DNA from 4 places in the Pseudoduganella sp. LjRoot289 genome. Region 1 is predicted to be linked to each of the others. Evidence: predicted binding sites of a transcription regulator. Region 1 holds the regulator's gene; each other region holds the start of a gene.
The links. The regulator sigma-54, encoded in region 1, starts transcription at its own class of promoters, with help from an activator protein. The targets are predictions, from matches to a motif close to TGGCANGNAANCTGCTTT.
Positions count from the first base shown of each region.

Region 1 (5,287 bases):
TAGCTGGCGTCATGCTGGCCGGAATCGAGCACCGCATAGCCGCAGCCCAGCAGTTCCTCGCGCGCGTAGCCGGTGACCAGGCAAAACTTCTCGTTGACGTAGATGATGCGGCGGCTGGTGTCGACGATGCTGACGATGGCATGCTGGTCCAGCGCGAAACGCTGGTTGATCAATTCGATCCGGCCGGCCTGCTGGCGCCGCACCAGATCGGGCAGCAGGGCCGACAGCCCCTCCAGATCCTCCTCGGGGGGCAGCGCGCGGGCGCCGTCCTCATGGCGCAGCAGTTCAGCCATGGCCAGCCGCACCGAATGCAAGGTCCGGTTGCGGCTGCCGAGTTCGTCCCGCAGGCGGGCATTGGCCTGGGTCAGCTCGCCCGAGCGCAGTTCCAGCACGTGCGCGCGCAGCGCGACGTCGTGCTCGTAGCGCACGAAATTGCGGTCGATCTGTTCGACCAGTTGTTCCAGGCCGCCCAGCAGGGCCGCCACCGGCGGCGGCATGCCGGGCAGCGCGCCCGCCGCCGGCAGCGCGTCCAGCAAGGCGCGCCAAGCCTCGGGGCTGTCGATCCCGCAAAAACGGCGCAACTGGCGCGCCAGGGTGCGGTGCATGTCAGCCTTCCATCGTGCGGCCCGGCCGCACTGCGCGTTTGTCTATCCTGCTCACCAAACCATCCCCTTCGGCCGCGGCTGTCGATGGCGCGGCGCGCCATCGGCCGGCCCATGCAGACGATAGCAAAGGCGCGGCCGCGCCAACATAGGGAAAGGTTGATTCGGGGGTAGGGATAAGCGCGGGCCGGCGCCGGGCGGCGGCTAGGCCAGGTGGCGCAGCGGGTGCGCGTGCGCCGGCCACGGCGGCGCGAAGAAGCCGGCCACCAGCGCCGGCGTCACCTCCTCCAGCGTCGCCGGCGACCACTGCGGCGCGTTGTCCTTGTCGACCACCAGCGCGCGCACGCCTTCGAGCACTTCGCCGTGCTCGAAATTGCGACGCACCACGTTGCGCTCCATGCGCAGGCAGTCCGCCACGCCGAGCGAGGCGCCGCGGTTCAACAGTTCCAAGGTCACGCACATCATCAGCGGCGACCGGGTCCGCATCGCTGCCAGCGCCTTCTGCGCGAACGCGCCCTCGTCCCCGGCCAGCGAGGCCATGATGGCCGCCACGCTGTCGGCTGCGAAGTGGCGCTCGATGGCGGCACGCTCGCCTTCCAGCACGCCGGCGCCGGCGTCAAAGCCCGCAGCGTAGGCCTGCACGGCCTCGCGCAATTCCGCGCCCGGCACGACTTCCAGCAAGTCGCCCAGCGCCTGCCATTCGGCTTCCGGCACGTAATGATCGGCCAGTCCCACGTACAGCGCGTCCGGCGCGCCCACGGTCAGCCCGGTCAGGCCCAGGTAGCGGCCCAGGCGGCCCGGCGCGTGCGACAGGAAATGGCTGCCGCCGACGTCGGGGAACAGGCCGATGTTCACCTCGGGCATCGCCATCTTCGTCCGCCCGCTGACGACGCGCACGCCGCAGTCCGGTCCGCCCTGCGCGATGCCCATGCCGCCGCCCATCACCACGCCGTCCATTAACGCGATATACGGTTTAGGGTAATAGTGGATCAGGTGGTTGAGCGCGTATTCCTCGGTGAAGAAATCCTCCAGCAGCGCGCTGCCGCCCTGCGGCGTGGCGCGGCCCACGTCGTGGAAGAAGCGGATGTCGCCGCCCGCGCACAAGGCCTTCTCGCTGCTGCTGCGTATCACCACGGCGGCCACGGCGCTGTCGTCGCGCCAGGCCAGCAAGGCGGAGGTCAGGGCGCGCACCATGTCCAGCGACAGGGAGTTCAGGGCCTTCGGGCGGTCGAGCGTGATGAAGCCGGTGCCGTTGGAAACTTGCGTGAGGACGTGTCCGCTCATGGGTTTAAATCAGCTAAATCAACAATACCGTATTCTAGATCGATGGCCGCAAAAAAGGGCGCCAGATGCGCCCTTTGTTGGAGTGCCGGGGACCCTACAGGGTGGCGGCGGGTTCGTAAGTGTCGGGGAGGTGTTTGATGGCGTCGTGGCCGTGCTCCTGCACTTTCGATTTGTATTTCATGACTTGGCGGTCCAGTTTGTCGATCAGCGTATCGATGGCAGCATACAGGTCTTGCGACAGGCTTTCCACGTACACGGTCTTGCCGGACATGCGCAGATTGATTTCGGCCTTTTGCCTTTTGTCTTTCTCGGTGAGGTTATCTACGGTCAGGATGACAGCAATATCAATAACTTGATCGAAATGGCGTTTGATCCTCTCCAGCTTGCTCTGCACGTATTCACGGATGGCTGGCGTCACTTCGAGATGATGTCCACTGATGGTGAGATTCATACACACTCCTAAAGAAGAGGGCTCATACGCTGTCGTCTTGTTGGCGCGTAGGGGAACCCAAGTAAAACTACAAAGCTTTACGCAGACTAACCGGTGGGATTTTCAGAGCTTCGCGATACTTGGCAACAGTCCGTCGCGCAATTACCATGCCTTGTTCCCCCAGCATGTCCGCAATCTTACTGTCGGATAATGGATTTTTCGGGTCTTCAGCTCCTGTCAATTGCACTATCAGCGCCCGTATCGCCGTCGAGGATGCTTCTCCTCCTGCTTCGGTGGCGACGTGGCTGCCAAAGAAATATTTCAACTCAAACATGCCATGCGGAGTCAGCATGTATTTCTGAGTTGTTACCCGAGAAATAGTGCTCTCGTGTAGTCCCAGTGTATCAGCAATTTCACGCAACACAAGGGGTCTCATGGCAACCGCGCCATGGCTGAAAAAGTTCTTTTGTCTTTCTACTATCGCCTGCGCGACGCGCAGGATGGTGTCGAAACGCTGGCGCATATTCTTGATCAGCCACTTCGCTTCCTGCAGCTGCGCGCCCATGGCGGACTCGCCCTTGCCCTGCTTGAGCATGTTGGCATACAGCGCGTTTACGCGCAGGCGCGGCATCACGTCGTTGTTCAAGGAGACCTGCCAGCCATTGCGCGCCTTCTTCACGATCACGTCCGGCACCACGTAGTCGGACACGTCGGAGGCGAACTCCGCGCCCGGGTGCGGATTGCACAGCCGTATCACCGTTTGCGCTTCGCGCAAGTCCTCGTCGTCGCAGTCGAGGGCTTTTTTGAGCTTGTTGAATTCGCGCTGCGCGAACCAGGCCAGGTGCTTTTCGACGATGGTGACGGCCATGCGGCGCGTCACCAGGGGCACGCCCGGCATGCGCCGGATCTGCAGCGACAGGCACTCGGACGCGCTGCGCGCGCCGACGCCGATCGGGTCGAACGATTGCAGCAGGGTCAGCGCCGTCTGCAGCTCGTCGAGCTCGACATCGGCCTCTTCCGGCAGGCGGGCGTGGATGTCCTCCAGGCTCTCTTCCAGGTAGCCGTTCTCGTCCAGCGCGTCGATGATCAGCTCCATCAGCACGCGGTCGCGCGGCTGCTGCACCGTCACGCGCATCTGTTCCATCAGGTGCTCGCGCAAGGTGCAGTGGCTGGCCTCGAGCTGCGGGCGCGAGTCCTCGTCGTCGGGCGCCTTGCTGCGGCCGGCGTCGCTCCAGTCGCTGTCGGCCTCGGCGTTGCTGGCGCTGTCGCCGTCGCCGCTCTCGAACGCTTCGGCTTCCTGCGCGGGCGCGCTGTCCTGCGCCGGCGCGCCGACGTCGGCCGGCGACGCTTCGGCGCCGCTGGACTGGGTCTGGTTGATGGCGCCGTCGCCAAGCAGGCGCAGCGAGCGGTCGAGCGGATCGTCCAGCCGTTCCAGCAGGGGATTGTCGCCCAGCAGCTGCTCCAGTTCCTGGTGCAGCTCCAGCGTGGACAACTGCAGCAAGCGGATCGATTGCTGCAGCTGCGGCGTGAGCGCCAGATGCTGCGAGGTGCGGAGTTGCAGAGACTGTTTCATGGGTGCTTACATGCGGAAGTGTTCGCCGAGGTAGACGCGCCGCACCGATTCGTCGGCGATGATGTCGTCCGGCCGGCCGGACGCGAGCACGCTACCCTGGTTGATGATATAGGCGCGGTCGCAGATGCCCAGCGTTTCGCGCACGTTGTGGTCGGTGATCAGCACGCCGATGCCGCGCTCCTTGAGGAAGCGCACGATGCGCTGGATCTCGATCACGGCGATCGGGTCGACGCCGGCGAAGGGTTCGTCGAGCAGCACGAAGCGCGGATTGGTGGCCAGCGCGCGCGCGATCTCGACGCGGCGGCGCTCGCCGCCGGACAGCGACAGCGCCGCGTTCTCGCGCAGCTTCTCGATCTGCAGGTCGGCCAGCAGGCGGTCCAGGCGCTCGTCGATCTGCGCCTTGCTCAGCCGCTTGCCGTCCACCTTCTGGATCTCCAGCACGGCGCGGATGTTCTCCTCCACCGTCAGCTTGCGGAACACGGACGCTTCCTGCGGCAGGTAGGACAGGCCCAGCGTGGCGCGCTGGTGGATCGGCATGCTCGACACGTCCACGCCGGCGATGTCGATGCTGCCCGCGTCGGACGGCACCAGGCCGACGATCATGTAGAAGGAGGTGGTCTTGCCGGCGCCGTTGGGGCCGAGCAGGCCGACCACCTCGCCGCACTCGACCTGCAGCGAGACGTCGTGCACCACCTGGCGCTTGCCGTAGGTCTTCTGCAGGCCGCGCACGACCAGGGTGCTGTTGCAGCTTGGAGTGTGTTCCGCCATCGTCATTTCCCCGCCGCAGGCTGCACCGGCGCCGGTGCGGGCGCAGTTGCCGGCGCGGACGGCTTGGCAGGCTTGTTCGACGGCTGGATCACCATGGTGCCGCGGCCGGCGCCCGGCTTGCTGCCGCCGTCGGCGCTGTTGCGCACGCTGAAGAATTCGCGCCGGCTGTCGTAGGAAATGAACTCGCCCTCGACCTCGTCGCTCGGCTTGTTGCCTTCCAGGCGGCGCACCTTGGCGCGCGAGAACAGCTTGACCAGTTCGGCCTTGCCGTCGTACTCGATGCGTTCGGCTTCGCCTTCGACCCACTGCTCGCCCTCGCCGTCGCGCTTCTGGCGGAAGGTGGCGGGCTTGCCGCCCACGCTGGTCAAGGTCACGTACTGGTAGCCTTCCGGATCCTTGGTCACCACCGCCTTGGCCGACTTCATCAGCAAGGTGCCGCGCGTGAGCACGACGTTGCCGGTCAGCGTGCTGATCTGCTTGACGTCGTCGACGTCGGCGTTGTCGTAGCTGATCTGGGTCGGCTTGGTGGAGTCGGCCTTCTCGGCCTGGACCAGCCCGGCCGTGCACAGCAGCAAGGCCGACAAGAGCATTTTTTTCATGTTTTTTCCATTCAGTGTATTCGATTATTTA
Region 1 is NZ_CAXUPN020000001.1:6,263,638-6,268,924, reverse strand. It holds gene ACSQ8Y_RS27005 (PAS domain S-box protein) at 1-605, opposite strand, end outside; gene ACSQ8Y_RS27000 (enoyl-CoA hydratase/isomerase family protein) at 807-1,886, opposite strand; gene hpf (ribosome hibernation-promoting factor, HPF/YfiA family) at 1,981-2,337, opposite strand; gene ACSQ8Y_RS26990 (RNA polymerase factor sigma-54) at 2,405-3,889, opposite strand; gene lptB (LPS export ABC transporter ATP-binding protein) at 3,896-4,657, opposite strand; gene lptA (lipopolysaccharide transport periplasmic protein LptA) at 4,660-5,256, opposite strand; gene lptC (LPS export ABC transporter periplasmic protein LptC) at 5,281-5,287, opposite strand, start outside.

Region 2 (5,287 bases), 4.6 Mb from region 1:
GACGTTCCGCGTCATCGCCTTCGACGTCGGCCAGGGCATGGCGCTGCTGGTCGAGACCAGCGGCCACCGGCTGCTGTATGACACGGGACCGGCCTACACGCCCGAATCCAACGGCGGCAACCGCGTCATCGCGCCATACCTGCGAGCGCGCGGCATTTCGGCGCTGGATGCCATGATCGTCAGCCATGCGGACGCGGACCATTCCGGCGGCGCCCTGGCCGTCGTTCAGAATATCCGCGTCCTATGGAGTGCAAGCTCGCTGCCGCCCGGTCATCCCATTATCCGCGCCGCAGGCCTGCACACGCGTTGCGAGGCGGGGCAGGGCTGGACCTGGGATGGCGTGCGGTTCGATATGCTCCATCCAACGGCGGCCAGCTATGGCGACAAGACGCTGAAACCCAACGCCCGCAGTTGCGTCCTCAAAATCAGCGCAGGCGGCCAGTCCATGCTGCTGGCGGGCGATATCGAAGCCGCGCAGGAAGCCGAACTGCAGGCCCGCGCGCAAGACCGGATCGCTGCCGACGTGCTGCTGGCGCCTCACCACGGCAGCGGCACATCGTCGACGCCGCCCTTCCTGGCGGCCGTCCGGCCTACGCTGGCCGTGTTCCAGGTCGGCTACCGCAACCGCTACCACCACCCGCAAGCGCAAGTCTACGAACGCTATGGCAGGCTGGGTGTGCGCAGGGCCAGGAGTGACGAGTCGGGCGCGTTGACGCTGGAATTCAATGGTCAGCTCAGCATAGAGAGTTACCGCGACGCGCATCGCCGCTACTGGCGATAGACTTTCACTTCGCCTTCGATGCCCGTCCGGTGCCTGAACCGGGGGTGTTGGCGTGGCCGGCATCGATTCGCGGGGAATGCTCTGCATGCACCGTCGGGCGGGCCGCTGGTCCTGCGATGTGGCGAAAAGAACCGCCATGTCTTGGCGGGCATGGCGGCTTCGTGTTCAGGCGCGGATCAGCTTGCGCGGCGGCGGCGCAGACTTCCCAGCGCCACCAGCCCCAGGCCGAACAGGGCGATGCCGCCCGGTTCAGGCAGCGTGCCCGGCGCCCGAGGCGGCACAGCGTCGGCGGCCAGCAAGGTGATGGTGGCGTTCTGCGTTATTGTGGCGGCGCCGGTGAACGAAAGGTCCGACAGCGAGATCGAATACTGTCCGCTGGTGCCGAAGTTCACCATGACCGGGGCCCAGTCGAGCACATAGTCCACGCCGCTGTCCGATATGCCGCCCGCAGTCGCGGTGGCGGTCGTGAAGACGAAAGGCGTTCCACTGCCAGGCTGGACAAAGGTAAAGGTGACTTTGACGCCCAGGTTGTCCTGTTCGTTTGCGACGATGCCTTGCGAACCGTTCGGCTCGGCCAGTTGCACGGTGCCGATGGCGAATGTCTGGAAATCGCCTGCGTTGGCCAAGCTGAAGTTTTGCGGGGCGAACGAGACGTTGGAGAAACGCACGTCCAGCAGCGTAGGGTTGTTCGATTCGCTCAAGTCCGTCCCGTAACCGTCATCCGCCGCAAAGTTCGCTGCTGTAATGGAGAAAGTCGTCGCCGCAGCCAGTCCAGCCGTAGCCCACGTCGACAGCGCCAATAAACTCTTTCTAAATAAACTCTTTCTAAAGATTGTCATTTTTCCCACCTATGATGGTTATTATGGAAGTGCTACAGTGTCCAAGGCAAGATGTGTTCCAGAAACTAAATAGTGACTATTATCAATGACTTGCGTGGACAAAATTCAATTTAACTTGCCGACATGTAAAGTATTCCGACAGTCGAAGAAAATTAGAGCAAGCGTTCTATTTTTTCTCTGCAGCTCTCCTTACAATGGACCTAAGGAGGCACTACAAAAATGAACAAACCCAAGCTGCACTTCTCGCACGCCAACAGCTATCCGGCAGGCACCTACCGCCGTCTGTTCGAGTTGTTGGGGGCGCACTATGACGTCCAGGCGCTCGACATGCACGCGCATAACCCCGCCTACCCGGTGCAGACCGGCTGGCCGCACCAGGTGCAGGAGCTGATTGACGAGTTGACATCGCGCTACCGCGAGCCGGTCATCCTGGTCGGCCATTCCCTGGGCGGCATGCTGAGCGTGATGGTGGCAGCCATGCGGCCGGACCTGGTGCGCTGCGTGGTGATGCTCGATGCGCCGGTGGTGGCGGGCTGGCGCGCCATGCTGCTGCGCGTGATGCGGCGCTGGCCGGTGGCCGACAAGTTGTCGCCGGCGCGTTTTTCGGCCAAACGCCGTAACGTGTGGCCGGACGAGAGGGCGGCCTACCAGCATTTCGCCAGCAAGGACATCTTCGCGGCCTGGGCGCCGGGTGTGCTGGAGGACTACATCGCCGCCGGCCTGAAACCGCATCCGCAGGGCGTGCAGCTGCGGTTTACGCGCGAGAACGAGACCGAGGTCTACCGCGGCCTGCCGCACCACATTGGCGGCCTGGTGAAAGATGGCTTGGCGGTCCCGGCCGGTTTTATCGGCGGCGACAAGTCGGTCGAATGCCGCCAGGCAGGGCTGGAAGCGACGCGCCGTTTGGTGGGCCGCAATTTCCGCATCATCCCGGGCGGGCATCTGTTCCCGATGGAGTCGCCCGAGATGACGGCGAAAACCGTGCACGAAATGATAACGGGGCTGCTGCCGGGAGTTTGCAAAAATGTTCTGGCAGGCGGGGCTTTCGCGTAAAATCGCGGGTGAAAATGGCGCCGCCGGCCCGGCGCGCCTCCCTGCAATCTTTAAAAGTGGTTTTGCGATGACGATTAAGAGCGACAAATGGATACGCCGCATGGCGGAGCAGCACAAGATGATCGAGCCTTTCCACCCGGACCAGGTGCGCGAGGACAGCGGCCGCAAGGTGATTTCCTATGGCACGTCGTCGTACGGCTACGATATCCGTTGCGCTGACGAGTTCAAGATCTTCACCAACATCAACAGCACCATCGTTGATCCGAAGAACTTCGATTCGAACTCCTTCGTCGATGTCAAGAGCGACGTCTGCATCATCCCGCCGAATTCCTTCGCTCTGGCGCGCACCATCGAGTACTTCCGCATTCCGCGCAACGTGCTGACGGTGTGCCTGGGCAAATCCACCTACGCGCGCTGCGGCATCATCGTCAACGTGACGCCGTTCGAGCCGGAATGGGAAGGTTACGTCACGCTGGAGTTCTCCAACACCACGCCGCTGCCGGCCAAGATCTACGCCGGCGAAGGCTGCGCGCAAGTGCTGTTCTTCGAGAGCGACGAAGTGTGCGAGGTGTCGTACAAGGACCGCAACGGCAAGTACCAGGGCCAGCACGGTGTGACCCTGCCGAAGGCTTGATGCTTCTCAAGCACTGAACGGAAGAGGGAGGCAGTCCCGCGCCGAAGATGTCAGAATCGTAGAGATTCCCTCGACACCGACGACTGGAGATTGCCATGCGTAAGCGTATTTTCCTGTTCAAAACCGCCGCCGCGCTGGCGCTTTTCAGCGCCGTGCTGGCGGGCTGCACCACAACCACCTCGTCCGGCAAGCCCGGCGCGGACGACAGCCGCGCCGAGATCGACGCGGGCTTCGATACGACCCTGAACCGCCTGTATGCGGAAGTGAAGGGCTCGCGCGAGCTGGTGGCGAAATCCCATGCGATCCTGGTGTTCCCGCGCGTGCTCGCCGCGGGCTTTGTCGTGGGCGGCGAGTATGGCAAAGGCACTTTGCGCGTCAAGGGTGCGCACGGCGGCTATTACCGGATGACGTCGGCCTCGGTGGGCCTGCAGGCGGGGGCGCAGTCGAAAGCCGTGGTGATGCTGTTCATGACGAAGGACGCGTTCGAGAAGTTCGGCCAGAGCAAGGGCTGGACGGCGGGCGTCGATGCTTCCGTGGCCGTGGTCAAGGTTGGCGTGAACGGCGAAATCGACACCACCACCGCCAACAATCCGGTCCAGGCCTTCGTGCTGACCAACGCCGGCCTGATGGCGAACCTGACGCTGGAAGGCACCAAGATCACCAAGCTGGAGCTGTAAGCCGGCTGCTCAGGCGTGCTGCGTGATCGGCAGCACGATTTCCACGCACAGGCCGCCGTCCTCGCGGTTGCGGGCGGCCACGCTGCCGCCGTGCGCCTGCACCACCTGCTGCGCGATCGCCAGGCCCAGTCCGTGGCCTTCCACATCCTTGGGCGTGTCGCTGCTGCGGAAGAAGGGGTCGAAGATGGCCTCGAGGTCGGCCTGCGCCACGCCGGGACCGCGGTCGAGCACGCGGATGTGCAGGCGGTCGCTGGCCTCGTCGGTGTCCAGTTCCACCCGCACGATGCCGCCGGCGCGGCTGTGCTTGATGGCGTTGCGCACGATGTTCTCGATCGCCCGCGCCAGCAGGTCGGCGTGGCCGTTGACCGCCACGTCGGCGCTGCCGCGCAGTTCGATGGCGCGGTCGTGCGAGGCCGCTTCGAATTCGGCATCGCCGACGATTTCGTCCATCAGGTCGGCCATGCTGATTTGTTCTTTCGATGCATTCAGCGGACCCGCTTCGAGACGGGCCAGCGTCAGCAATTCGCCCACCAGTTTGTCCATGCGCACGCTTTCGCGCTCGATGCGCTCCATCGATGCGCGCGCTTTGTCCGGCTGCTGGTGCGCCAGACCGATGGCGGCTTGCAAGCGCGCCAAGGGCGAGCGCAGTTCGTGCGATACGTCGTGCAGCAAGCGCGTTTGCGCGTCCATCAGGCTGCGCAGGCGGGCTGTCATGCGGTCGAAATCGCGTCCCAGGTCGCTCAGCTCGTCGCCGCGCTTGCCGCTGACATGGGCGAATCGGGGGGCGAGGTCACCCTGCGAGGCGGCCTCGAAAGCCTGCCGCAGCGAGCGGATGGGGCGCGCGAAATACCATGCCAGCAAGGCCGCGAACAGCAGGCTGGCCAGCACGGCGGCGGCGACGGGGACGAAGGGCGTGAGCGGTTGGAAGCGCGGCGGGCCGTCCGTGCCGGGGCCGCCGGGATTGGGCCCTGGCCCGGCTTCACCTGGCCGGCCAATGCCGCCTTCAGGTGGCCGCTGGCCGAACCCCGGTTGCGCCGCGCCGGAGGCTTGCGTGGCGGAGGCATTCATGCCAGCGCTTGGGCCGCGGCCAGTTGCCGGGCCCGCCTCTAGACCTGCGCGTGGACCGGGGCCCGGACCATAGCCCGGATTCGGACCATAGGCTGGAACATGTCCGTAGCCTGGACTCGGGCCTGACCGTGAACCTGAGCCTTCCCCTGGACCTCGGCCCGGACTTGAGCCTGGACCTGCTCCTGCGCCCAGCCCTGGACTTGGCGCTGGCCCCGGAATTGACCCTGGACCGGGC
Region 2 is NZ_CAXUPN020000001.1:1,642,740-1,648,026, forward strand. It holds gene ACSQ8Y_RS07165 (DNA internalization-related competence protein ComEC/Rec2) at 1-781, shown strand, start outside; gene ACSQ8Y_RS07170 (PEP-CTERM sorting domain-containing protein) at 958-1,482, opposite strand; gene ACSQ8Y_RS07175 (alpha/beta fold hydrolase) at 1,840-2,673, shown strand; gene dcd (dCTP deaminase) at 2,741-3,307, shown strand; gene ACSQ8Y_RS07185 (BPSL1445 family SYLF domain-containing lipoprotein) at 3,403-3,984, shown strand; gene ACSQ8Y_RS07190 (HAMP domain-containing sensor histidine kinase) at 3,994-5,287, opposite strand, start outside.
Region 2: the regulator sigma-54 is predicted to act here: its motif matches at 1,664-1,681, upstream of ACSQ8Y_RS07170 (PEP-CTERM sorting domain-containing protein).

Region 3 (5,287 bases), 5.0 Mb from region 1:
TTCCTACGCGCCGGCGCGCAAGCGGGGCCCATCATGCCCCCTTGGACAACTCGCTGGGGAGGCATCATGAAGCAGATCAACAAGCCGGCGCGGCCGGTGACATACGCATGGACGGCGGCCGCCGCGCTGGCCGCCGCCTGGGCCGTCGTGCAGTTCAAGACGCGCCAGGTCGAGCGCGACAACCCGCCGCGCGGCCGCTTCATCACGGTCGACGGCGTGCGGCTGCACTATCTGGACCAGGGTGAAGGCGAGGTCGTGGTGCTCTTGCACGGCAACGGCGTGACGGTGGAGGATTTCCGCAACAGCGGCCTGTTCGACCAGCTGGCCGCCAGCCACCGCGTGATCGCCTTCGACCGCCCCGGCTTCGGCTACAGCGAACGCCCGCGCAGCACCATCTGGACGCCGTCCGCGCAAGCCAGCCTGCTGGGCAAGGCGCTCGACCAGCTCGGTGTGCAGCGCGCGGTGGTGCTGGCGCACTCGTGGGCGACGCTGGTGGCGCTGGCCATGGCGCGCGAGCGGCCGGCGCAGGTGGCCGGGCTGGTGCTGGCGTCCGGCTACTACTACCCCAGCGTGCGGCTGGACGTGCTGACCGCCCTGCCCGCCGTGCCCCTGATCGGCGACCTGATGCGTTACACCGTCTCGCCGCTGCTCGGCCGCCTGCTCTGGCCGTTGCTGGTCAAGCGCGCCTTCCACCCGTCGCCGGTGCCGGACAGTTTCCGCCGCCTGCCGCCGTGGATGATGCTGCGCCCCGGCCAGCTGCGCGCCGAGGCGGCCGAAACGGCGATGATGATACCCAGCGCGGCCGCGCTGCGGAAACACTATCCCGAACTGGCCATGCCGGTCGAAATCGTCACCGGCGCTGGCGACGCCATCGCCAGCGCGCAGCACAACTCGCTGCGCCTGGGGACCGACATAGCCCAGGCCGGGCTGGCCATGCTGCCCGGCGCCGGCCACATGATCCAGCACCTGTCGCAGCAGGTATTGCTGCAGGCCGTATCGCACGTCTCGCAGGCATTGCAGGCCGGGCGCTTCAGCCCGCTCGCGAGCGCGGGCTAAGGAAAACATCGGAAAACAACTCCTGCCGGGCCTGGGCGCCCCACGGTAAGATAGGCGCATTCAAGCGGACGATAACAGGAGACGAGGATGGGAGTATTGGAAGGTGTGCGCGTGCTGGAAATTGCCGGCCTGGGTCCGGCGCCGTTCTGCGGCATGCTGCTGGCCGACATGGGCGCCGAGATAACGCTGGTCGAGCGCGCCGGCGGTAAGAGCGGCGATCCGCTCGACCTGGGCAAGAACGCCATCGTCAACCGCGGCAAGCGCTCCCTTGCGCTGGACTTGAAAGACCCGCGGGCGGTCGAGGCGGTGCTGGCCCTGGTCGAACAGGCCGACGTGCTGATCGAAGGCATGCGGCCCGGCGTCATGGAGCGCTTGGGCCTCGGCCCGGACGCGTGCTTGGCGCGCAACCCGCGCCTGGTGTACGGCCGCATGACCGGCTGGGGCCAGCAAGGCCCCTTGGCGCAAGCGGCCGGGCACGACATAAACTACATCGCCCTGTCCGGCGCGCTGTGGTATTCCGGCATGCCGGGCACGGCGCCGATGGCGCCGCCCACGCTGGTGGGCGACCTGGGCGGCGGCGCGCTGTACCTGGCCATGGGCATACTGGCCGGCGTACTGCATGCGCGCGCACATGGCAAGGGCCAGGTGATCGACGCGGCCATCGTCGACGGCAGCGCCAACATGATGAACCTGATGCTGTCGATACACGCCGCCGGCCAGCAGCCTATGGAGCGCGGGCGCGGTTTGCTGGACGGCCCGCACTGGTACGGCAGTTACCTGTGCGCCGACGGCCACTACATCAGCATCGGCGCGCTGGAGCCGCAGTTCAGCGCGCTGCTGTTTGCCAAGCTGGGCCTGGGCGACGACGCCGATTTCAAACAGCCCTATGACTCGCGCACCTGGGCAACATTGCGCAGCCGGCTGGAAGCGCTCTTCGCCGCCCGGCCGCGATCGCACTGGGTGGACCTGCTGGAAGGCAGCGACGCCTGCTTCGCGCCGGTGCTGACGCCGGCCGAGGCGATGGAGCACCCGCACATGGCCGCGCGCGGCGTCTACTTCACGCGCGACGGCGTGCTGCAGGCGCGCCCCGCGCCGCGCTTCTCCACTTGCCCGGCCGAGCCCGGCCCGGTGCCGGCGCGCGGCGAACACAGCGAGGAAATCCTGCGCGAAGCAGGACTGGGCGACGCGGCCATTGCAAGCCTGCTAGCCTGAACTGCATTGCGTGTTAGCAACGCTTCGTATGCCCGCTCGACCTGCGCGAAAAGACCGTCCAGGTACGCTACGACCGCCAGCGGCGCGAACGCCTACGTGGTCTACTTCGCCGGCCAGCTCATGGGCCAGGCCTGGCTGGATCGCGCAGCAAGCCGCCGGATTGGGCCCACTTCCTGGAAGTCAGTGCACCCGGCATCACGAAGAGGCTGAGCGGAATGCCACGAGTTCCTCAAAGCGGGCCAAAAACCGGCCGCTCGCGTCAGCGCGCTCGTCGCCTGAAGGCAGCAAAACCCGCGAGCCCTATACCAATCAGCGCCAGTGATGCCGGCTCGGGTACGCCATGCTGATCAAGTGTCAGTGTCCCGTTGAGCGTGGTGTTCGAGTCATTATTTCTGCCGCCCAAAGTGAACCGCAACACATCGCCGGCATTGATGTTGGCAAAGGTATACGTGCCGTGATAGTCGAATCCGCCAGAAGGCGGGTTGCAGCAATCCACCGGCCCTACGCCAACCAGCGGCGTGCCGTCTGCACGGAGGAAGGCGGTCACACGGAAAAATGCGTGGAAGCCCGAGTAATCCCAGTCGAAACTGTAGTCACCGGCCTCGGTGGCCAGGGCGGTCGCGGTCCAGGTTTGTGTTGTATGAACAGCCGGCCCGGATAAGGCATATGTCAGCGCGGTTGTATCTCCTGTCTGCGTCGACGAGCTTACACCTGGACCGGTGATCGACCACGTCAACAAAGGAATGGCGCTCGCATTGGAGACGAAACTGAGCGCTGCGGTGGCAACGACTGCCACTGCAGCGCTGCGAATGCCAGATATTTGGCTGGCCTTAAACGGGATCTTCATTAGCATGGGAGTACTCCATTGTGGATTTGCGGGGCTGGTAAATCACCCGCGCACCTAAGCAGCGGGTTCCCACCTAGTGCAACATTCGAGCCAGCGGCGCTGAGTTGCCTATTTATCAATGAGTTGGCCGAGTTCCTGTCTCGCGTTCTCTGCCTGCTGTAAGCGCCAGCGACACACCGGCAGCAGTTGGCATCCGCCGTCAGCGTGACGAGGGCTAGCAGGTCGCGGGGTCAGGTCCTGGGCCAGGGGTCCGACATTCGGACAAATTACCGCGTTTCCTCACATTTCCGAACTGCACGGCTAACGGTCTTGTCGGAGACTTGACCCCATGCGCTTTCGTGCGCGGCGCTTCGCGCTTCGTGTACGAATGTCGGACCGGCCGAGGCGATGGCGCATCCACACATGGCCGGGCGACGCGGCCATCGCAAGCCTGCTACCCTGAGCTTCATCGCGTGCTATCCCCGCATAACCCAAGGAGCAACCTCATGGCTGGCAATATCGAATCAGCGCTGGAACAAGGCGTGATGCATCTGACCTTCTCGTCCGAGGACGGCCTGAACACCATGGACGACGCGTGGGTGTCCCGGCTCGACGCGCTGCTGCGCGATGCGCAGGAAACGGCGGCAGTGCGCGTCGTGCTGCTGTCGGGGCAAGGCAGCGCGTTCTGCGCCGGCGCCGATATGCGCGGGATGGCGACCAGCGTGCTGCACCAGGGCTTTGCCGGCTCGCCGCTGGAACGGCTGACCGAGCGCCTGGCGGCGTTTCCCAAGCCGCTGCTGGCGGCGGTGCACGGCATGGCCATCGGCGGCGGCGCCACCATGCTGCTGCACTGCGACCTGGTGGTGGCCGCCAGCGATACCCAGTTCCGCCTCCCCTTCACGGCGCTGGGAGCAACGGCGGAATTCGCCTCAAGCTGGCTGCTGCCGCGCGCTGCCGGCACTCGGTTGGCGTCCGAACTGATGCTGCTGGCCCGCTTCTTCGACGCAGAGAAAGCCATGCGCGCCGGCCTGGTCAACGAACTGGCTGCACCCGGCGAAGAACTGGCGCTGGCACGCTCGTGGGCCCGGGAGCTCGCTGCGCTGGCGCCGGCGTCCGTACGCCTGACCAAGCGCCTGCTGCGCGAGGGCCAGCACGCCAGCCTGGCCGACACCATCAGCCATGAAGGCAAGGCTTTCGTTGCCACGCTGTCCGGCCCCGAGGTGCGCGAGGCCGTCAGTGCATTCAAAGGGAAGCGCCGCCCCGACTTCTCCGCTTTCGACTAGGCTGCTAGGGTTTGCGGGCCGGCTTGCCGTTTTCGTTCACCGGCAAATTTTCGTCGATGTCGCTGGACGCCGAGCGCACCCGCTTGTAGGTGAGCGCTGCGCCATTCTCGGGCAGCGCCGGGCCGGCGTAGACCAGCGCAAGCTCGCCGATGGCGCTCGTGGTGTCCGCGCCGAAGCCGGACAGTGCGGTAAAGCGCAGATGGCGCGCCGTTTCCTTGCGGCCCAGCTGGATGGTTTGCTGGTCGAATGTCGACACCAGCGCGCCGCGTTTCAGTTCGCGCCACGTGGCGCCGTCATCGCTGGCCTGCAGCAGGTATTCGCGCACGTCACCCTCGTGGTCGCGGTGGTTCTGGCGCGGCATTAGCACCAGGCCGGTGAAGGAAACCGGCTGCGGAAACGCCAGCGTCAACCAGCGCGGACCACGCTTGCCATCCGCTGTCCAGAAAGTGTTGGGGTCGCCGTCCACGGCGCTGGCCGCATCGCGCCCGCCGGCCGAAGTGGCCGCCACTGCGCCCAGCTTCTTCATCACCAGCGTATCGAACAGCGCGGCGCTGAACTGCGACGGTTCCATCGCGGTCTGCGGATCGAAGGCCGCGCCGGCCATGTAATCGAGCACCGACTTGCGCAACTGGCGCGCCACCACGCGGCGGTCCAGGTCGCGCTCCAGGTCCACGCTCGCCACCATCAGTTTCCCATTGCCCACCCTGGCCTCGAACAGCAGGCCAAGCTTGAAGTTGCGGTTCCAGTCGTCCACCGGCTGCACGATGGGCTGCAGGCCGGGCGGCAGCTTGTCCATGTTCAGCGCGCGCGTGCCCGCCACCAGCTCGGTCCACTGCCAGTCGTTGAAGGCCTCGGTGGGGAACTGCGCCAGCGCGGCGTGGCGATGGTCGACCCACACGCCCAGCATGCG
Region 3 is NZ_CAXUPN020000001.1:1,292,696-1,297,982, reverse strand. It holds gene ACSQ8Y_RS05630 (alpha/beta fold hydrolase) at 67-1,056, shown strand; gene ACSQ8Y_RS05625 (CaiB/BaiF CoA transferase family protein) at 1,144-2,268, shown strand; gene ACSQ8Y_RS05620 (PEP-CTERM sorting domain-containing protein) at 2,528-3,121, opposite strand; gene ACSQ8Y_RS05615 (enoyl-CoA hydratase/isomerase family protein) at 3,601-4,377, shown strand; gene ACSQ8Y_RS05610 (discoidin domain-containing protein) at 4,382-5,287, opposite strand, start outside.
Region 3: the regulator sigma-54 is predicted to act here: its motif matches at 3,191-3,208, upstream of ACSQ8Y_RS05620 (PEP-CTERM sorting domain-containing protein).

Region 4 (5,287 bases), 110 kb from region 1:
CGTGACCCTTGCTCGGGAACAGAAGGTTGTCGACTTTCCTGCGCGTGACCGAATACGTCAGCGGCAAGCTGGTGCTGCGGGTGGGCGGCTGGCCCGCCACGGTCTTTTGCTCGGTCAGCAGTTCCACGCCCAGGCTGCGCTCGAGCAGCGGCGTGCCCCAGGCGCGCTTGGCGGAGACCGTGAAGACGGTGGTTTCCTCGCCTTCGATGTCGCTGCGTTCGAAGGCGCCGCCGAAGCTGTCGCTGTAGCCCTCGGGCGTGACGGGGAAGTAGAAGTCGCCGCGCGCGGTCTGCTTCTTGGTCTCCAGCGTCAGCGCGCTTTTCATCTTGAGGCCGAAAATGGCCAGGTCGTCGTAGTTGAGCTGTGCGCGGTTGCCGGTGTTGGTACTGAAACCGAGACCGGCGCTGACGTTGCGGCGCTTGTTCTCGACCACCCGCACCAAGAGGGGCAGCGGCGGCATGGGCGTTGCGGATGCGGTGGCGGCTGCCGAAGCCGGCGCATCGGCATCGGCCTGTTTCCCGGCGGCGGCTTCGAGCTGCTCGCCGAGGACGGCGCCGAGGTCGGCGCTCACTTCGACGCTGGCGAAGTAGCCGGTGTCCTGCAGGCGCGACTGGTAGGCCTGCAAGGCTGCCTCGCTGTAGTACTCGCCGGGCTTGATCTGGTTCAGGTTGGCGACGATGGAGGCCGGATAGCGCTTCAAGCCTTCAATGCGCAGCTCGCCGAAGCGCAGTTCGGGCCCACTGTCGAGCACTACGCGCAGCGCGGCGCTGTGCTGCTCGGGATCGACCGTGGCCAGGCTTTCGCTGAGCTGGGCGCGCGGATAGCGGGTCTGTACAACCTGGCGCAGCAGGCCGCGCTTGGCCTGCTCCCACGCGTCCTGGCGGAAGACGTCGCCCTTTTGCAGGGTCCAGCCGGCTTTCAGCGCGGCGGTGTCGAACGGCGCTTCGCCGCCGGTGCGAAAGCCTTGCAGCACGATGTCGACGCTGCCCACGCGTACCGGCTCGCCGGGCTGCACGTCGACCACCACGGTGGGCGTGGCGGTGGGATCGATGCGGGTGCTGACCAGGGGCGAGTAGTAGCCGGCGGTGGCCAGCAGGGTTTTCACCTGCTCGGGCGCGGTGCGCGCCATGCGCTGCAACTGCTCGCGGTCGATGCGCGGATTGCCGCGAAAACGCAGCAGGTCGAGGTTGTCGGTGAGGAGTTGTTCCAGCGGCCCGGGCGCGTTCACGCGCACGTTGTACTGCAAACCCTGGGCCAATACGGCGCAAGGCAGGGCTGCCAAGGCGAGCAGGGCCGCGGCCGCGGCACGCATGCCCATTACATTTGTCATGAGTTGTGCCAAAATTCGAGGTCCTGCCGTTTTTTTGATGTGATGAAGCTAGCCAGTATCGGGCATGTTACCGGATAGCGTCAAAAGATGGCGTACCACTAAGATTTATTGAAGGCAAAGAAAAATGATAGCTACGATCGCCACCGACGCCGCGCTGGTCCTGTTCAGCGGCGGCCAGGATTCCACCACTTGCCTGGCGTGGGCGCTGGAGCGCTACAGCCGGGTCGAGACGATCGGTTTCGATTACGGCCAGCGCCACGCCATCGAACTGACGGTGCGGCCGCAGGTGCTGGCGCAGCTGCGCGCGCACAAGCCGGAGTGGGCGGCGCGCCTGGGCGAGGATCATATGGTGGACTTGTCGGTGATTTCCGCGCTGTCGCACACGGCCATGACCGAGGACATCGAAATCGTCATGCAGGCGAACGGCCTGCCGAACACTTTCGTACCGGGGCGTAACCTGATGTTCATGACGGTGGCGGCCACCCTGGCCTACCGCCGTGGCCTGAATGTGCTGGTGGGCGGCATGTGCGAGACCGATTTCTCGGGCTACCCGGACTGCCGCGACGACACCATGAAGGCGCTGCAGGTGGCGCTGAACCTGGGCATGGACACCCGCGTGAAGCTGGAGACGCCGCTGATGTGGCTGGACAAGGCGCAGACCTGGACCCTGGCCCACGCGCTGGGCGGACAGGGCCTGGTCGACCTGATCCGCGAAGCCACGCACACCTGCTACCTGGGCGAGCGCGGCGCGCTGCACGACTGGGGCTACGGCTGCGGCACCTGCCCGGCTTGCGAGCTGCGCGCGCGCGGCTACCGGCAGTACGCCGGCAGCGCGACAGTCTGAATTACTTCTGCTTGCGGCGGCGCACAGCCGCCAAGCCCGCCAGGCCCAGGCCGAAGATGGCCAGCGTGCCCGGTTCCGGCACGGCGCTGCTGTTGACGGCGATGTTGTCGATGGCGAGCCAATTGTTGGTATTGCCCTGGATGGTGAAGCTGCTAAGCCCGGCGAACCCGCTCAGCGCATACTTGGTGAAATCGTTCCCGATGGCGATGTTCATGTTGGCGGTGCTGTTGAGGGCCAAGGTCGTCGAGATGCTGCCGCCGTTGCTGAAATATCCCGTCAACACGGCGTTCTGGACGTAGCCATCCCAGTCTTTAAGGTCCAGGCTTTGCACGGAGAATGGTGACGCAGTCTGGCTGCTGATGGTCATCTTGTTGCTGGTCATCATGAAGTCGGTGCCGTTATACGCACGGGTGGTCGTGTCGGTGTTGTTGCCGTACGTCGAGGTGATAAAGAGAAGGTTGGACGTCGATTGGAGTTTGAAGCCGTCCACGGCCGCCGGCGCCGCATTGCCGAAATTGGTGTAGGTGGTGCCGCTGCCGCCGTAATACACGCTCGAGTTGCCTGCCATATTGGTGCCGGCCAGGCCGTCGGCGGTGATCACGGTGGCGTTGGCTGGTGCGGCGGAAGCGATGGAGACGAGGGCGAGGGCGGCGGTAAGTTTGACGATGTACACTGTAATTTCATTGTTTGGATTCAATATATGTTAGATATAAGCAAGTTTCGTTCCAGAAATATAAGTTTTTTATAATCAAGAAGTTGGCGCAAGGGAGGGTAAAACTCGACTGTGGTTGTAAAGTTTTCCGACACTGCCCGCTGTGCTTTCCGTGCCGCGACTTGGTGCAGCAGGCCGAGGTCGCGGCGTTCTGGTCGGACCCGATCCGCGGCGCCAGCGGCCACATCCTCGGCGCATTCGCCATCTGCCATTGCGAGCCGCACAACCCCAGCCTGGCCAACCCGGCGATGATGTAGCAGGCTTCGCTCCTGTCGGGTATCGACGTCGAGCAGGCCCAGGAGGCAGTCGCGCTGCGCGCCGGCGAGGCGCGCTTCCGCGGCAGGACGACAACGCGCCGGTGGCGCAGCTGCGCGCGCAAGCCGGAGTGGGCGGCGCGCTGCACGACTGGGGTTATGGTTGCGGCACCTGCCCGGCTTGCGAGCTGCGCGCGCGGCTACCGGCAGTATGCCGGCAGCGCAGTGGTGTGATTACTGCTGCTTGCGGCGGCGCATAGCCGCCAGACCTGCCAGGCCCAGACCGAATATGGCCAGCGTACCCGGTTCCGGCACGGCGCTGGCTGCAAGCAAGGTGGCCCGGTTGGACACTTGGGTGTTACCCAGGTTCAGGGAGCCCTGGCTGAAAGCGGACGGATTGACCGAGGCTGGCAGTGCCAGGCTGGTAAACGCAGTGCCGGTGGGCTCGGTGAAGCTCAGTTCGAAGCGGCCGAACGGGGCGTTGTACACCGGAAAATGTAGTTGTCCTTGACACCCCACATCGCAAAACTGTCGATGATCATGGCCTGCACGTTGAACTGATAGTGGCTGGTACCGAAATCGACCGTGGCGTACATGGTGGTGCTGTCCCAGTACTGATAGCCGTTGCCATTGCCGCCGCCGCCGCTGGCCTTGCTGAGCCCGTCCATGTCGTAGGCGACGGTGCCGTTGATGGTCTGGCCGACCTGGATGCCGCGGGACGCCGATGCCGTGGTCGCAGTGGCTCTCCAGTTTTGGCTCGACAGGGTGGTCGCTTGGGCGGGCGCGACGGCGGCTGCGGCGAGGAGGATGGCGGCTTGCAGGAATGATTTGGTCATGGGAATCCGGTGAGTTTAGTTGCTTTAATGCATAATAATTTATCTCAAAGCAATTTTAGTTCCAATATTTCTTCCTGATCGGGCGGGACAGGAGGTGTAAAGTTTTCCGACATTTAATCGGCGCTAGTCACTGCTGTTTGCCTACAACAGGCGTTGCGCGTGGCGGCCCCGTTAACGTACTATCAATGGTACTGACTAAGGCGCAGCCCCCATCCATGGACCCCAACGTTCCCCGGCCCAGACCACGCCGGATGCTGCAGGACTTGCTGAGCCCCGGCTTCTTGTCGGGCTTGGTGCTGAGCGTATGCCTGGGCTCGACCTGGTGGCTGTGGAGCAACGCCAGCAACGACGCGGCGCAGGATACCCGGGCCGACTTCGATTTCCGCGTGCGCGAACTGGTCAACAACATCGCGCAGCGCATGCAGACCTACGAACAGGTGCTGTACGGCGTGCAGGGCCTCTACCTCAGTTCCGATTTCGTCGACCGCGATGAATTCCGCAACTACTTGGCAGGGCAGGCCCTGAACGAACATTTTCCTGGCATCCAGGGCGTTGGCTACATGCGCCTGATCGGCGGCAAGCAGCGCGAAGTCCATACCGCTGCCGTGCGCGCGGAAGGTTTCCCCGGCTACAACGTCCACCCCGAAGGCCAGCGGCCGCAATACGCCCCCGTGGTCTATATCGAGCCCTTCAGCGGCAGCAACCTGAAAGCCTTCGGCTTCGATCCGCTGTCCGAGCCGGTGCGGCGGGCGGCGCTGGAGCTGGCGCGCGATTCCGGCCTGCCCGCCATGAGCGGCAAGATCCGCCTGGTGCAGGAGGGCGAGGGCCAAGGCCTGGAGCAGGCCGGCTTCCTGATCGTGCTGCCGGTGTACCACAACAGCCAGCCGCGGCGCACGCTGGAGGAGCGCCGCGCCGCCATCACCGGCTGGGTGTACGCGCCGTTCCGCACCGGCGACGTGATGGCCGGCCTGGGCGGTGAACGGGCCGCCATGCTGGACGTGGAGGTCTACGACGGCGACCAGGTGGGATCGGCCAGCCTGATGTACGACAGCCAGCCCGGCCCGCCGCAGCGCGGCCTGCGCAGCACGGTCCAGAAAGTGCGGCTGGCCGGCCACCGCTGGACGGTGCGCATCAGCGGCCTGGCGGGCAGCGGCGTGGGCGCCGAGCGCGACGGCAAGGCGCAGCTGATCGGCGCCGCCGGGCTGGTGCTGAGCTGGGTGCTGGCGTTGCTGGCCTGGCTGCTGGCGCGCAGCCGCGTCAAGGCGCGCGACGCGCTGACCCACGCGCGCCAGCTGGCGGACGAACTGAAGC
Region 4 is NZ_CAXUPN020000001.1:6,373,135-6,378,421, forward strand. It holds gene ACSQ8Y_RS27450 (autotransporter assembly complex protein TamA) at 1-1,330, opposite strand, end outside; gene queC (7-cyano-7-deazaguanine synthase QueC) at 1,455-2,174, shown strand; gene ACSQ8Y_RS27460 (PEP-CTERM sorting domain-containing protein) at 2,176-2,847, opposite strand; gene ACSQ8Y_RS27465 (hypothetical protein) at 3,009-3,143, shown strand; gene ACSQ8Y_RS27470 (PEP-CTERM sorting domain-containing protein) at 3,375-3,629, opposite strand; gene ACSQ8Y_RS27475 (hypothetical protein) at 3,596-3,976, opposite strand; gene ACSQ8Y_RS27480 (CHASE domain-containing protein) at 4,228-5,287, shown strand, end outside.
Region 4: the regulator sigma-54 is predicted to act here: its motif matches at 2,885-2,902, upstream of ACSQ8Y_RS27460 (PEP-CTERM sorting domain-containing protein).